3 regions of the Flavobacterium sp. N2550 genome follow, and region 1 is predicted to be linked to each of the others. Evidence: riboswitches for the same ligand, from Rfam matches in the RefSeq annotation. Region 1 holds a riboswitch; each other region holds the start of a gene.

The links. A riboswitch is a leader RNA that binds a small molecule or an ion and turns the genes downstream of it on or off. The one in region 1 is predicted to bind S-adenosylmethionine.
Region 2: linked by a shared signal. The riboswitch ahead of OLM56_RS05970 (homocysteine S-methyltransferase family protein) and the one ahead of OLM56_RS15430 (trans-sulfuration enzyme family protein) in region 1 are both predicted to bind S-adenosylmethionine.
Region 3: linked by a shared signal. The riboswitch ahead of OLM56_RS11975 (Na+/H+ antiporter NhaC family protein) and the one ahead of OLM56_RS15430 (trans-sulfuration enzyme family protein) in region 1 are both predicted to bind S-adenosylmethionine.

What each region holds. Positions count from the first base shown of each region.
Region 1 is NZ_CP110007.1:3,474,973-3,479,450, reverse strand. Features, by position in the region: gene mnmA (tRNA 2-thiouridine(34) synthase MnmA) at 1-100, shown strand, start outside; gene OLM56_RS15435 (homoserine dehydrogenase) at 262-1,458, opposite strand; gene OLM56_RS15430 (trans-sulfuration enzyme family protein) at 1,499-2,677, opposite strand; SAM riboswitch class I at 2,825-2,933, opposite strand; gene OLM56_RS15425 (bleomycin resistance protein) at 3,130-3,480, shown strand; gene OLM56_RS15420 (S8 family serine peptidase) at 3,484-4,478, shown strand, end outside.
Region 2 is NZ_CP110007.1:1,387,854-1,392,331, reverse strand. Features, by position in the region: gene metH (methionine synthase) at 1-2,034, opposite strand, end outside; gene OLM56_RS05970 (homocysteine S-methyltransferase family protein) at 2,062-3,060, opposite strand; SAM riboswitch class I at 3,226-3,329, opposite strand; gene OLM56_RS05965 (hypothetical protein) at 3,396-3,923, opposite strand; gene OLM56_RS05960 (OsmC family protein) at 4,029-4,451, opposite strand.
Region 3 is NZ_CP110007.1:2,709,339-2,713,816, forward strand. Features, by position in the region: gene OLM56_RS11965 (helix-hairpin-helix domain-containing protein) at 1-554, shown strand, start outside; gene OLM56_RS11970 (TerC/Alx family metal homeostasis membrane protein) at 587-1,597, shown strand; SAM-I-IV-variant riboswitch at 1,750-1,846, shown strand; gene OLM56_RS11975 (Na+/H+ antiporter NhaC family protein) at 1,906-3,225, shown strand; gene fabG (3-oxoacyl-[acyl-carrier-protein] reductase) at 3,300-4,046, shown strand; gene OLM56_RS11985 (hypothetical protein) at 4,175-4,478, shown strand, end outside.

The DNA.
Region 1 (4,478 bases):
GTATGTTGCTTTTGAAAACCCACAGTCCGCCATTACAGAAGGACAATTTGTCTCTTGGCATTTAGGAGAAGAACTTATAGGTTCTGGAGTTATAGCATAATTTGAAATACTATCATAGATAAAAACCCGACAAGAGATTGTCGGGTTTTTTAATGAACAAAATATATAAACAAACAATTGAAATAGTATAGCTAGCTAGCTAGCATTCTTCATCTCTTAGTTGATGTCTTTTACTGCTTGGAAATAATCAGTAAAAAGGCACTAATTAGCAATTTCCAGCAAAACAAAAGATTTATCAAAACTTTCATCAAAGTGTATATTTCGTAAGCTTTCTAAGGAAATGGTTCCGGTGATATAACCCGACTCATGATTTAGATACGATTCGTCAATAGTTGAAAAATGCTTCTTTAAAGTAACTGCATCCTCAATCTGATGTCTTAAGAATACTTTCAAATTTACGTCATCAGACAAGCTTATGTTTTCCTGCTGTGCAATTTTTTTGTACTCGTACTGGTAATCATAGCTCAAAGCAGAAATATCGCTCAAGACAGCCGAAGCTGTCGGATGAGCACCCGCGCCTTTCCCAACAAAGAACTGCTCGTCTGCAAAACTGGTTTTCGTAATCACGCCATTAAAAACATCATCCACGTTAAACAAGCGATCTTCTGTATCTACGAATTTTGGAATAACAAAAGCCGAAATGTTTCCATCATTATTTTTAAAAGCTTGAGCTACAAGCTTAATCTTTAACCCTTTTTCTCGAGCATATTTTAATTCTAAACCGCCAATATTATTAATTCCTATATTCAGTAAATCCTCAGGTTTTGCAATATATCCGAAAGAATGCGCTAGCAAAATCAACAACTTGTATTTGGCATCAAAGCCGCCCGTGTCTAAAATCGGATTGCTTTCGGCAAAGCCCTTTTCCTGTGCTTGTTTCAGCGCCTCATCATACGATAGATTTTCCTTGAACGTCTTGGTAAGGATGTAATTAGTAGAACCATTCACGATGCCTTGGATGGATTCCAATAGGTCGTTATCATAGTATTCTTCTAAATTTCGGATAATCGGCATGCTCGCACAGCACGCGGCTTCATACAATAACGGGACATTGTGTTTTCGTTGCAATTCGAGCAGTTCTTCAAAATGCTCTGCAATCATTTTTTTGTTGGCAGAAACCACTGCTTTGCCGCTTTTTAAGGCTGTCGTTACAATTTCATACGCCGCATCGGCATCGTCGATTAATTCTACAATGACGTTGATTTCCGGATCATTGAAGATATCATTCTTGTCGAAAGTGAAGTTTTCTGCACCAATTTCGCGCGTTTTGTTTCTGTCTTTTACGCAGATATTCTTGATGTTTGCTTTCAGTCCAGGGGTTTTCTGTAAAACTTCATACAGTCCGAAACCGACGCATCCGAAACCAAACAATCCTATATTTAATTTTTTTCTTGACATTTTGAGTGTTATTTATATGATGATTAAAAGTAGGATGGTATTAGTTTTTATGGAATTCGATGGCAACATTTTCTTTGACTGCATTTTGGATAGCCTGTTTTAAATCGGCAATCAAATCATCGGCATCTTCCAAGCCAACAGAAAGTCGGATCAAACTGTCGGTCACGCCAGACTGGTATCTTTTTTCTGCAGGAATTGATTTATGAGTCATTTCGCATGGCAAACAACACAAGCTTTTCACGCCGCCCAAACTTTCGGCAAGCTTGAACAATTTGGTTCCCGAAACAATTCTGGAAGCCAGTTCTTTGTCATCAATCACTAAATCAAACGTTACTACGCCCCCAAAGTATTTCTGCTGACTTTTAGCAATTTCGTGGTTGTGGTGCGTTTTCAGCCCCGGATAATAAACGTTTTGGATTAGTTTTTCTGTTGTCAGGAATTCGGCAATTTTTTGCGCATTTTCAGCATGCTGTCTAATTCTCAAGTTTAAAGTCTCGATTCCTCGTATTACCAACCAGCTGTCGAAAGGCCCTAAGATAGCACCCGAAGCATTTTGGATAAACTTAATTTTACTGCCTAATTCTTCAGTTGCCGTAATAACCAAGCCTGCAATCAGGTCGCTGTGTCCTGAAATGTATTTTGTTGCACTGTGCACGATTAGGTCGGCTCCAAAATCAATTGGTTTTTGGGCAATAGGAGAGGCAAAAGTGTTATCGACACAAAATAGGATATTGTTTTCTTTTGCAATTTTTCCAATAGCACGAAGGTCAGAAATTTTCAAAGTAGGATTCGTCGGAGACTCAATCCAGATTAAGGCGGTTTTGTCTGTAATTGCTTCGGCTACATTTTTAGCATCAGTAGCATCGACATACTTTACTTTGATTCCGAATTTTTCATAAATGTGCGTAAACAGACGGAAGGCACCGCCGTAAATATCGTCAACCGCTATAATCTCATCTCCAGCCGATAATAATTTGACGACCGCATCGATAGCTGCTAGGCCGCTGGAAAAAGCGTAGCCATTAGTTCCGTTTTCTAATTTTGCGACTAAGTCTTCTAAGACTTTCCGTGTAGGATTATTGCTTCGTGCATAATCAAAACCTTTGTGGATGCCTGGTGCTTCTTGTACGAAAGTGGAAGTCTGGTAAATTGGAACTGAGATGGAACCTGTTAATTCGTCAACTGGAATGTAATTTAAGATTTGTGTCTGCTCTTTCATCTTGATACTTTTAAGATTGTTTTTAAATATTTTTTGTTTTTAAAAAAAATATTCGAAACCAGATATCGGGAGAGCAGAAATAAAAAATGCTCTTCCGATAAGTCAGAAGAGCATATAATATCTTGAAGTATTATGTACTATTTTCTAAGCTTATCTTTCCCTGCCAAAGCAAGGGTTGAATGTGGCACCTTATCCGAAAACGGACAGGTTGCCAAGACGTCATAGGGTCAATTCCCTCGGTCTTTCTGGATAAGAATAATCTTTTAAAGAACTTGAGTGCAAATTTAGAGTATAAATATTTTAAAAACCTAATAAATTTTAAAATATTTTTTATTTCGTTGATATTTAGTGTTTTATATTGCTGTCTGACTCCTGTAAATATTGGCGGCTAAAGCGTTTTATAAAATTTCATTTTTGTAAATTTGACTTTTATATCTAAAACAATAGAGGTTTTGAATTCAAAAATTGCCCAAATCATATCCCAGCTTCCATCTTTAAATTTTGAAAAATCTAAAAAATTTTACCAAGAAATTTTAGGCTGCGAACTAGCAAACGAATATGATGATCTTCTGATTTTTGTTTGGGATGGTATTGAAATTCATTTATGGAAATGCGATGATAAAATAGTTGCAGAAAACTCAAGCTGCTATATTTGCGTAAATGACATTGAGGCTGTTTTTGAGCGGTATAAGAAAGTGTTAGGCGATACAATAGCACTAAAAAATCAACCTTGGGGAATGCGCGAATTTTATATAATCGATGACAGCGGTAATCTGTTCAAGTTTGGACAACCAATACAATAATTTATGAAAAAAATTACTCTTTTACTGCTCTTGCTTTCGAGTGTGTATGCCATAGGCCAAGAAGATGCCTGGGTATATTTTACAGATAAGCCGGATGCGGCTCATTATCTTGCAAATCCTTTAGAAATGCTTTCGCAAAGAGCTTTGGATAGAAGAACGACTCAGAATATTCCGCTTGATGATAAAGATGTTCCGATTTCAGTTTCCTATATCAATCAGGTTACAGCTACGTCCGGAATTACGGTAAAAGCTAAATCCAAATGGTTGAATGCTTTGCATATCAGAGGGTCAATAACGGATATTCGTGGTCTTGAAAATTTTGCATTTGTAGATCGTGTGCAATTTGCAAATCCAGCATTGAATGGAGAGGGAAGGGCGTTGCGCCAAACCAATTCGGTTGGGGTAAAAGACTTAGAAGTTCAGGTAAATTATGGATATGGTACTTCGGGCAACCAGATCAGGATGTTAAAAGGCAATCTGCTGCACCAGCAAGATTTTACAGGAAATGGGAAGATAATTGCGGTTATGGACGCAGGATTCCCGAATGTAAATACTGCACAACCTTTCCAAAGGCTTCTAGTCAATAATAAGATTTTAGGAGGCTATGATTTTGTTACCAGAAATGCTGATTTTTATAGCGGCGGCACGCACGGAACGCAGGTACTTTCAACCATGGGAGGCTATGTTGAAAACCAATTGGTAGGAACAGCTCCCGATGCTTCTTATTATCTTTTTATCACAGAAGATATTTTGGATGAAAACCCTGTTGAAGAATCCTACTGGGTTGAAGCCGCAGAACTGGCAGATAGTTTGGGCGTAGATATAATCAATACCTCTTTAAGCTATTTCGGCTACAACAATACTGATTATAGCTATGCATATTTTAACATGAATGGCACGACGACTTTTATTTCTCGTGGAGCAGAAATTGCCTATTCTCGTGGTATGATTTGCGTAGCTTCTGCTGGAAATACAGGAGCTGGCTCAGAACCGCATAT
Region 2 (4,478 bases), 1.8 Mb from region 1:
ATTAATTTGGTTCGCTGGAAAAATCCCATAGATTCCTTTTGCTTCGAGCCAGCTTTCTGACAACATCTGCTTTAGCATTTTTTGAGCATCAGAAAATAAAATAGTAGCTTGTTCCCCAACTATCTCATCGGTCAAAATATTTGGATATTTCCCATGCAAATCCCAAGTTCTGAAAAAAGGCGTCCAGTCGATATAATCAACTAATTCGTCCAGCTTTATTTCGATGGTCTTTGCCCCAATAAAATTAGGTTTAGTTGGAGAGAAATTGTCCCAATCCAGTTTCAATTTATTTTTTCTGGCTTCTTCAATATCAAGGAAGTTTTTGTCGCGGCTTCTGTTCAGATAGCCTTCACGCAATTCGTCATATTCTGAACGAAGGCTTTTGAAATATTCTTGGTTGGTATTTTTATTGATTAGATTCCCAGCAACTGTAACCGCTCGCGATGCATCGTTTACATGGACAACGGTTTCTCTGTATTCAGGAGCAATTTTCACGGCCGTATGCGCGCGCGAAGTTGTCGCTCCGCCAATCATGATTGGAATATTGATATTTAATTTGTCCATCTGTTTTGCCAAATAGACCATTTCATCCAAGGAAGGCGTAATCAAGCCGCTTAGGCCAATAATATCTACTTTTTCTTCAATGGCAGTCTGGATGATTTTTTCTGGCGACACCATGACTCCAAGGTCGATAATTTCATAATTATTACATCCCAGAACCACCGCTACGATATTTTTTCCTATATCATGAACGTCGCCCTTAACTGTTGCCATCAGTACTTTTCCAGCAGAACTTGAAGTCCCATCTTTTTCAGCTTCTATATAAGGTAGCAGATACGCAACTGCTTTTTTCATAACTCTTGCTGATTTGACTACTTGGGGCAGGAACATTTTTCCGCTTCCGAATAAATCTCCAACGACATTCATTCCGGCCATCAAATTGATTTCAATGACTTCTATCGGTTTTGCCGCAAGCTGTCTTGCTTCTTCGATATCGGCCTCAATAAATTCATCTATTCCTCTTACTAAAGCATGCGTAAGCCTCTCCTGAATTGGGAGCGAGCGCCATTCTTGGGCTTGTTTTTCTGTTACTTCTTTGGTATCTCCTTTTATGTTTTCGGCAAAAGATAAAAGTCTTTCCGTTGCATCATCTCTTCTGTCAAGCAAGACATCTTCGACATGCTCTAATAAATCTTTTGGTATCTGGTCGTAAATTTCCAGCATTTCTGGGTTTACGATTCCCATCGTCATTCCGTTATTTACGGCATGATATAAAAAGGCAGAATGCATGGCTTCGCGAACACGGTCATTTCCTCGGAAAGAAAAAGAAACATTACTCACGCCTCCACTGACACTTGCATACTGAAGATTCTCTTTGATCCATTTTGTAGCTCGGAAAAAATCCACAGCGTTTTGGCGGTGTTCTTCCATGCCTGTCGCCACGGGAAAAATATTAGGATCGAAAATGATATCTTCTGCTGGAAAACCAACTTGGTCTACTAAAACATCGTAGGAACGCTTGCAGATTTCAATCCTTCTCTCGTAAGTATCGGCTTGACCGACTTCATCAAAGGCCATTACGATTACCGCAGCGCCATACTTTTTTATCAATTTTGCCTGACGGATAAAATTGTCTTCGCCTTCTTTTAGACTGATCGAATTGACGACGCTTTTTCCTTGTGCGACTTTCAAGCCTGCTTCGATGATTTCCCATTTAGAGCTATCAATCATCACAGGAACTCGAGAAATATCGGGTTCTGCAGCAATCAGGTTCAGGAAAGTCGTCATGGCATGAACACCATCAAGCATTCCTTCATCCATATTGATATCGATGATTTGGGCACCGCCTTCTACTTGGGCTCTGGCAATATCTAAAGCTTCTTCGTACTTTTCTTCTTTTATGAGACGCAAGAATTTTCGAGAACCGGTAACGTTTGTCCGTTCGCCCACGTTCACGAAAATACTTTCGGGAGTTATAATTAAAGGCTCAAGGCCTGATAATTTTAGGTGTTTCTTACAATCAACATCTGCCATTTTCTGTTTTTCTTTAGCTGTAGCTTTTTAAACTGGTTCTACAATTCTTGGTGCATATTCTTTTGCGGCTTCTGCAATCAGGCGGATGTGCTCTGGATTGGTACCACAGCATCCTCCTATTATATTGATGAGATTATCTTGGAGATATTCCCGAATCAAAACCTGCATTTCTTCTGGAGTTTGGTCGTATTGTCCAAAAGCATTCGGCAATCCTGCATTGGGATGGGCTGAAATATTAAACGACGTATTGTGCGACAATCTCTGCAAGTAAGGCTTCAATTGATCCGCACCCAAAGCACAGTTAAATCCGACGCTTAATAAAGGAATATGTGAGATTGAAATCAGAAAGGCTTCGACTGTTTGGCCCGAAAGCGTTCTTCCAGAAGCATCTGTAATTGTTCCAGAAACCATAATCGGAATATCAAGATTTCTTTCTTCTTTGACTTCTTCGATAGCAAATAAGGCCGCTTTGGCATTTAGAGTATCGAAGATCGTTTCTACCAACAAGATGTCTGAGCCTCCGTCAATCAATGCTTCGACTTGTTGTTTGTAGGCAATTCTCAAATCGTCGAAAGTAACGGCTCTATACCCTGGGTCGTTTACATCGGGTGACATACTGGCTGTCCTGTTGGTCGGACCAATAGAGCCTGCAACAAAACGAGGCTTGCTTGGGTCTTTTTTAGTAAACTCATCGGCTACTTCGCGAGCTAGTTTTGCCGATTCGTAGTTTAATTCATAGACGAGATCTTCGAGATGATAATCGGCCATGCCAATTGTAGTTCCTGAAAACGTATTGGTTTCGACAATATCCGCGCCTGCTTCAAAATACTGACGGTGTACATCGCGAATGGCTTGGGGTTGGGTCAATGACAGTAAATCATTATTGCCTTTCAGGGGATGTGGAAAATTTTTAAATCTTTCGCCACGGAAATCTTCTTCAGAGAAATTGTAGCGCTGAAGCATGGTTCCCATTGCTCCGTCGAGAACGAGGATTCTTTCTTTAATAGCTTTGTGTATGTCTGACATTTTTTCGATACTAATGGTTATGCAACGATTCTGTTGAATCCAAAAGTTCATTATTTTTCAGAAAGCAGGAAATGGAGTATTGAAAAAACCAAAGCCATTTGCTTCTTAAAAATTAAATATCAATATGTTGTCAGGAAAAGGGAGAGAAAACCGAGGTTTTTCTGTGTGTTATCTATCCACTTTCGTGGTAGAATGTAGCACCTTCTTTAAAGCTTAAAGGGTTGCTAAGGCTTCACCGGGTCTAATCCCTCTGCCTTTCGTGATAACTGTCAATATTTGTATGAACACTGCAAAGTAATGCAATATGTTTGGTTTTTGCAATAGCCGAAAGGAAATTATACTGCTAACTTCAAATCCTGTTTTTCTGCAATTTGGATGATTTTCTTAAGTAGGGTTTCAGAAACAGCTTCTTTTTTTATTGGATTTATGAAGAAAAATTCTTTTCCGAATTTCTTCAGGCTAGCATTTATAGATGCATTAAAATCCGCAGGAAGCTTTTCTATGACTGGATTCGTACTGATAACATCGAAGTCGTTTTGCAATAATTCGAAATATTCAGGAAGCAAATCGTCGGTTTCGGTGGTATCGACAGCGATAAGATTTTCAAGTGCATTTTCTTGAACAAAACTGATGATATCTTCTACCTTAAAGGGAATTGCAAACTGAATAAAATTGGCTTCCCAAGAATTTTTTACAGTTGGTTTTTCAAAAAAAGCTACTGTAGAATTGGTTATTATCGGCAATCTTAATTCAAATTTTCTGTTTTCCAAAGGTGCTTTTTGGCTGGCAAGTATTTGGTTTATCAAAGAACTTCCGACGGTTTCTATTCCGAAAAGAATAATATTTATTTTTTTAACTGACATGATTTTGAGGCTTTAGGTTTAAAAAGAGCTGCTTTTGACTGGCAATCAAAAGCAGCCTTTTCAACAAACAAATAAAACAAACTAAACAATTTTGTGATTTATGCTTTATGCGGCATAATTATATTCTTTGTACAAAATCAATTCGACCGGAGTTGTATTGACCAAGTTGTCATAAACCGGACTTTTCTGCTGTACTAATTTTAACCATTTTTGGAGCACTTGCAGCGAAGCATCAGTCGTTGGTTTCAGTACGATTTCAATTTTGCTGAAACCGACTCTTTCTTCTTGGCTTATGGTTCCCGTGATTTCTACCTGTAGCGATTTTAGGTTTATGCCTAATTCTTCGGCTACTTTTTGACTAACCGCATTGACGCATCCTGCAAAACCGGCAAGAATATATTCAAACGGACTAGGTCCTTCGAGTTCTGGAAATTTTTTATTGTTGCTGATTCTTACATCAGAATTCTGTGTCTTTACAACGAATTGTTCGTTATTTCTGGAGTATCCTAAAACATTTATTGCTTTCATAATTTTTTTATTGAGATTGATAATATT
Region 3 (4,478 bases), 770 kb from region 1:
TAAAAAAACTCTTTGAAGAAGCATTTATTTCCGGACTTCACAATCCAATGTCGCGTCCTGTATCTGAAGTTTGGGAACAGGCATTATTGAAAACGATAGATTTGACGATTCCATGCAGCAGCAGAAGTTGTGATCAACAACAGTATGTTTTTGACAATACTCCGGAACCTAAATGTCCATTTTGTGGAACTTATTATCAAAAGTCACTTCCAATGGCTGATTTCTATTACCAATTCCAGCCTTCTGTTTGGAAACCGGAAAATCATAGACTGATGGTTTATGAAAATCAACAGCTGAATTCATGGCATGCAAATAGGAATAGCATTAATAATGAAAGGCTTACAGATACTGAAAAAATACCTGTTGGAAATTTTGTATTTGAAGAAAATAAATGGTTCTTTGTCAACCAAAATGGCAAGTCAGTTAAAGACCTAACAGAAGGAAATGAGGTTCCAATAAATGGCAGGACTGAAATTACAAACGGAAAAAAATTACTGCTTTCTGCCGAAGAAGGAGGAAGAGTAGCTTTATTTACAATTACGAATCAAAAATAATAATCAGTAATCAATTTTAATTTTTATAACTAATGGATAAAGTAGATACTTTAATCAATCACCCGGGGTTAATTGCAACATTTGCAGTTGTAATCATCATCATGTTGCTTTTGGATTTGGGGATTTTCAATAAAAAGAGCCATGTTGTTTCTAATAAGGAAGCCATAACTTGGTCAATTGTTTGGATCAGTTTGTCAATGATTTTCAGTGGATTTATCTATTATTTTATCGGACCGACAAAGTTCTACGAGTTCCAATCTGCCTATTGGATTGAAAAAGCCCTTTCTGTAGACAACCTTTTCGTATTCATTCTAGTATTCAAATTCTTTGATGTAGCCAATTCAAACAAGCATAAAGTATTGTTTTGGGGTATTATCGGAGCTTTGGTTTTAAGAGCGATATTTATCTTTTCTGGAGCTTTCCTAATTGAATTGACCTATTTGAACAAGCTTTTAGGATTAATGGGAATCGAAGGTTTCAAATATGATATCAATATCATCATGACTTTATTTGGATTGTTCTTGGTGTATGCAGGAATCAAATCATGGTCTGCTGGCGACGATGACGATGATGAAGACTATAATAATACAAGAGGAGCAAGATTGATTAGAAAGTTCTTTAAAGTAAGTGATAATTATGACGGAGATAAATTCTTTACTATCGAAAACGGAAAGAAATTAGCAACTCCTTTATTAGTTGTGGTTGCAGTAATTGAGTTTACAGATTTACTTTTTGCAGTAGATTCAATCCCTGCAATTTTTGCCATTTCAAATGATCCTTTTATTCTTTATACGTCTAATATTTTCGCCATTTTAGGATTAAGAGCCTTGTTTTTCTTGCTTGACAATTTTATCCATTTGTTCAGCAAATTGAAATACGGTTTGGCAATTATCCTTTCTTTCATTGGTATAAAAATGATAATCGCACCTTTCTACCATATTGATTCGATTTACTCGTTGATCGTAATTGGAGGAATTTTGGTTCTTTCAGTGCTATTGTCAATTATGTTTCCTGAAAAAGAAGAAGCTAAAAGCGTAGAATAGATTATTTCAACACAAAATAAAAAGAGCTCTGCTGAATTATCAGTAGAGCTTCTTTATTTTTACAAGAGTCTCATTTTTAATTTGTTTCTTATCAAATATTCATAAAAATGCCTTATTGAATAAAAATAATTTAGAATAAATTCTATCTTTGCCTCCGTTATCACGAATCTCATAAAGAGATAGCAACCTGCAACAACAAGCAAGGTGCTAAAACGATAAGCCAAATCCTTTGGAAAAAATGTTGTCATCATACTTTCTTTTCGGTTTGCTTTTCGTCGTGAGCTTTATTAATTTTTAAGCTATCGATGATGAAACATATCAAAATTCAAGGTTCTGCTTTTGCCTTATTGCCTTTTTTTGTATTTATTTTTACTTTTCTCGGAGCAGGAATTGTCCTAAATGATTTTTATGCTTTGCCTTCGCCAGTGGCTGTCACACTTGGAATTATTGTTGCATTTATAATTTTCAAACATTCCACAGAACAAAAAATAGATACTTTAATTCAGGGTTGTGGCAATAGCCAAATCATTACAATGTGTCTTATTTATCTTTTGTCTGGTGCCTTTGCGACAGTCACGCAAGCTATGGGAGCTGTAGATGCAGTTGTGAATTTGGGTATCAATAATATTGATATAGAGTATTTCCCTTTAGGGATTTTCTTAATTGCATCTTTTTTATCTACAGCAACTGGAACTTCAGTTGGTTCTATTGTAGCTTTGGGGCCAATCGCCATTAGTTTGGCCGACAAAAGCGGAGCTTCCATGCCTTTAATTGCTGGTTCCTTATTAGGAGGTTCTATGCTTGGCGATAATCTTTCTATAATTTCCGATACTACAATTGCCGCAACGCAATCGTTGGGATGTGAAATGCGAGACAAGTTTAAAGTCAATCTCTTTATTGCTTTACCCGCTTCAATCATCACTATTGCTTTGCTGTTTTATTTGGGATTGAATACTGAGGTAAATTCAGTTGCTATGCAAAAAGAAAACTACGAATTGATTGCCATTCTGCCTTACATTCTTGTGATTGTTCTTGCAGTCACAGGAGTAAACGTCTTTGTGACATTGTTGATTGGAATTTTAGTTGCTGGAGTTATAGGTTTTGAAGGAAACGATTTTACTCTTTTGGGCTTTACGCAAAAAATCTACGAAGGTTTTCTCAGTATGACAGACATTTTTCTCTTGTCAATGCTAACAGGAGGTCTTGCGGCTCTGGTCGAAAAAGCGGGCGGTATCGATTACGTATTACGAAAAATCAAATCTAAGATTAAAAGCAAGAAATCAGCCCAAATGGGAATCGGAGCTTTAGTTAGCATTACTAATTTAGCTATAGCAAACAACACCGTTTCTATAGTAATTACAGGAGCTGTTGCTAAAGAAATCAATGACGAATATGAATTAAGTCCAAAAAAAACCGCCGCAATCCTAGATATTTTCTGTTGTATTGTTCAAGGAATCCTTCCCTATGGAGCACAAGTCTTGCTTATTTTAAACTTTGCAAAAGGAAAATTAAATGTAATCGAACTAATTTCAAATGCATGGTACATTTACATTTTGCTGCTATTTACGATAATCGCAATTTATAGCACCGCTTGGGATAAAAGGATTAATAAATTCCTGAAAGTTTAAAGAGATACCTTACGTCATTGCAATTGAATTCTTATATTTGTCAACCTAACAAGAGCAAACTAAATTAAAATAGAATGAAATTATTAGAAGGAAAAACAGCGATTATTACAGGCGCTAGCCGAGGAATTGGTAGAGGAATTGCCGAAGTTTTTGCAAAACACGGAGCAAACGTAGCATTTACATACAGTTCATCTGCAGAAGCTGCAAAAGTTCTTGAAGACGAATTGATTGCACTTGGCGTGAAAGCAAAAGGCTACCAGTCAAATGCGGCTGATTTCAACGAAGCGCAAAAATTAGTTGACGATGTTATCGCAACTTTTGGAAACATCGATATCTTGATCAACAATGCCGGAATTACAAAAGACAACCTTTTGATGCGTATTTCTGAAGAAGATTTCGACAAAGTAATCGAAGTAAACCTGAAATCTGTTTTCAACATGACGAAAGCAGTTCAAAAAACAATGCTAAAAAACCGTGCTGGTTCCATCATAAACATGAGTTCTGTTGTTGGAGTAAAAGGAAATGCTGGACAAACTAACTATGCGGCATCAAAAGCTGGAGTTATCGGATTTACGAAATCAGTTGCTTTAGAGCTTGGTTCCAGAAATATCCGTTGCAATGCTATCGCACCAGGATTCATTGAAACAGAAATGACAGGAAAACTGAATGAAGATGTTGTTCAAGGATGGAGAGATGCTATTCCGTTGAAACGTGGCGGAACAACTGAAGACGTTGCAAATGCTTGCCTTTTCTTAGCTTCTGACATGAGTGCGTATGTGACAGGACAAGTGATGAACGTTGACGGAGGAATGCTGACATAGTCAATTATAAATTTTAAATTAGGAATTACGAATTTTGATATGCGTAATTCCTAATTTTTTTAAGGGATGTCTCCTCGTTAATTTCAAAATAGAGCATCTCAATTTTTCTAAACCTTGTAATCTAAAAAATGACAACAAACACAATCCTATTAATCTTACTTTCAGTACTAATAGCAGGAGGTCTGTCGTTTTTTCAATACTATTTCAGAGCCAAAAATAAATCAAGAACAAATATGTTGTTGGCTTTTTTGCGCTTCTTTTCCATCTTCGGAATTTTATTACTTCTGATAAATCCAAAAATTACAACCAATACTTTTGAGATAGCAAAAACACCTTTGCCAATTGTTGTCGATAATTCAAGTTCTATTGCAGAGCTAAAAGCCAACGAAACTGCCTTGGAAGTTTACAAAAAGCTAATTTCAAGTAAGGAGC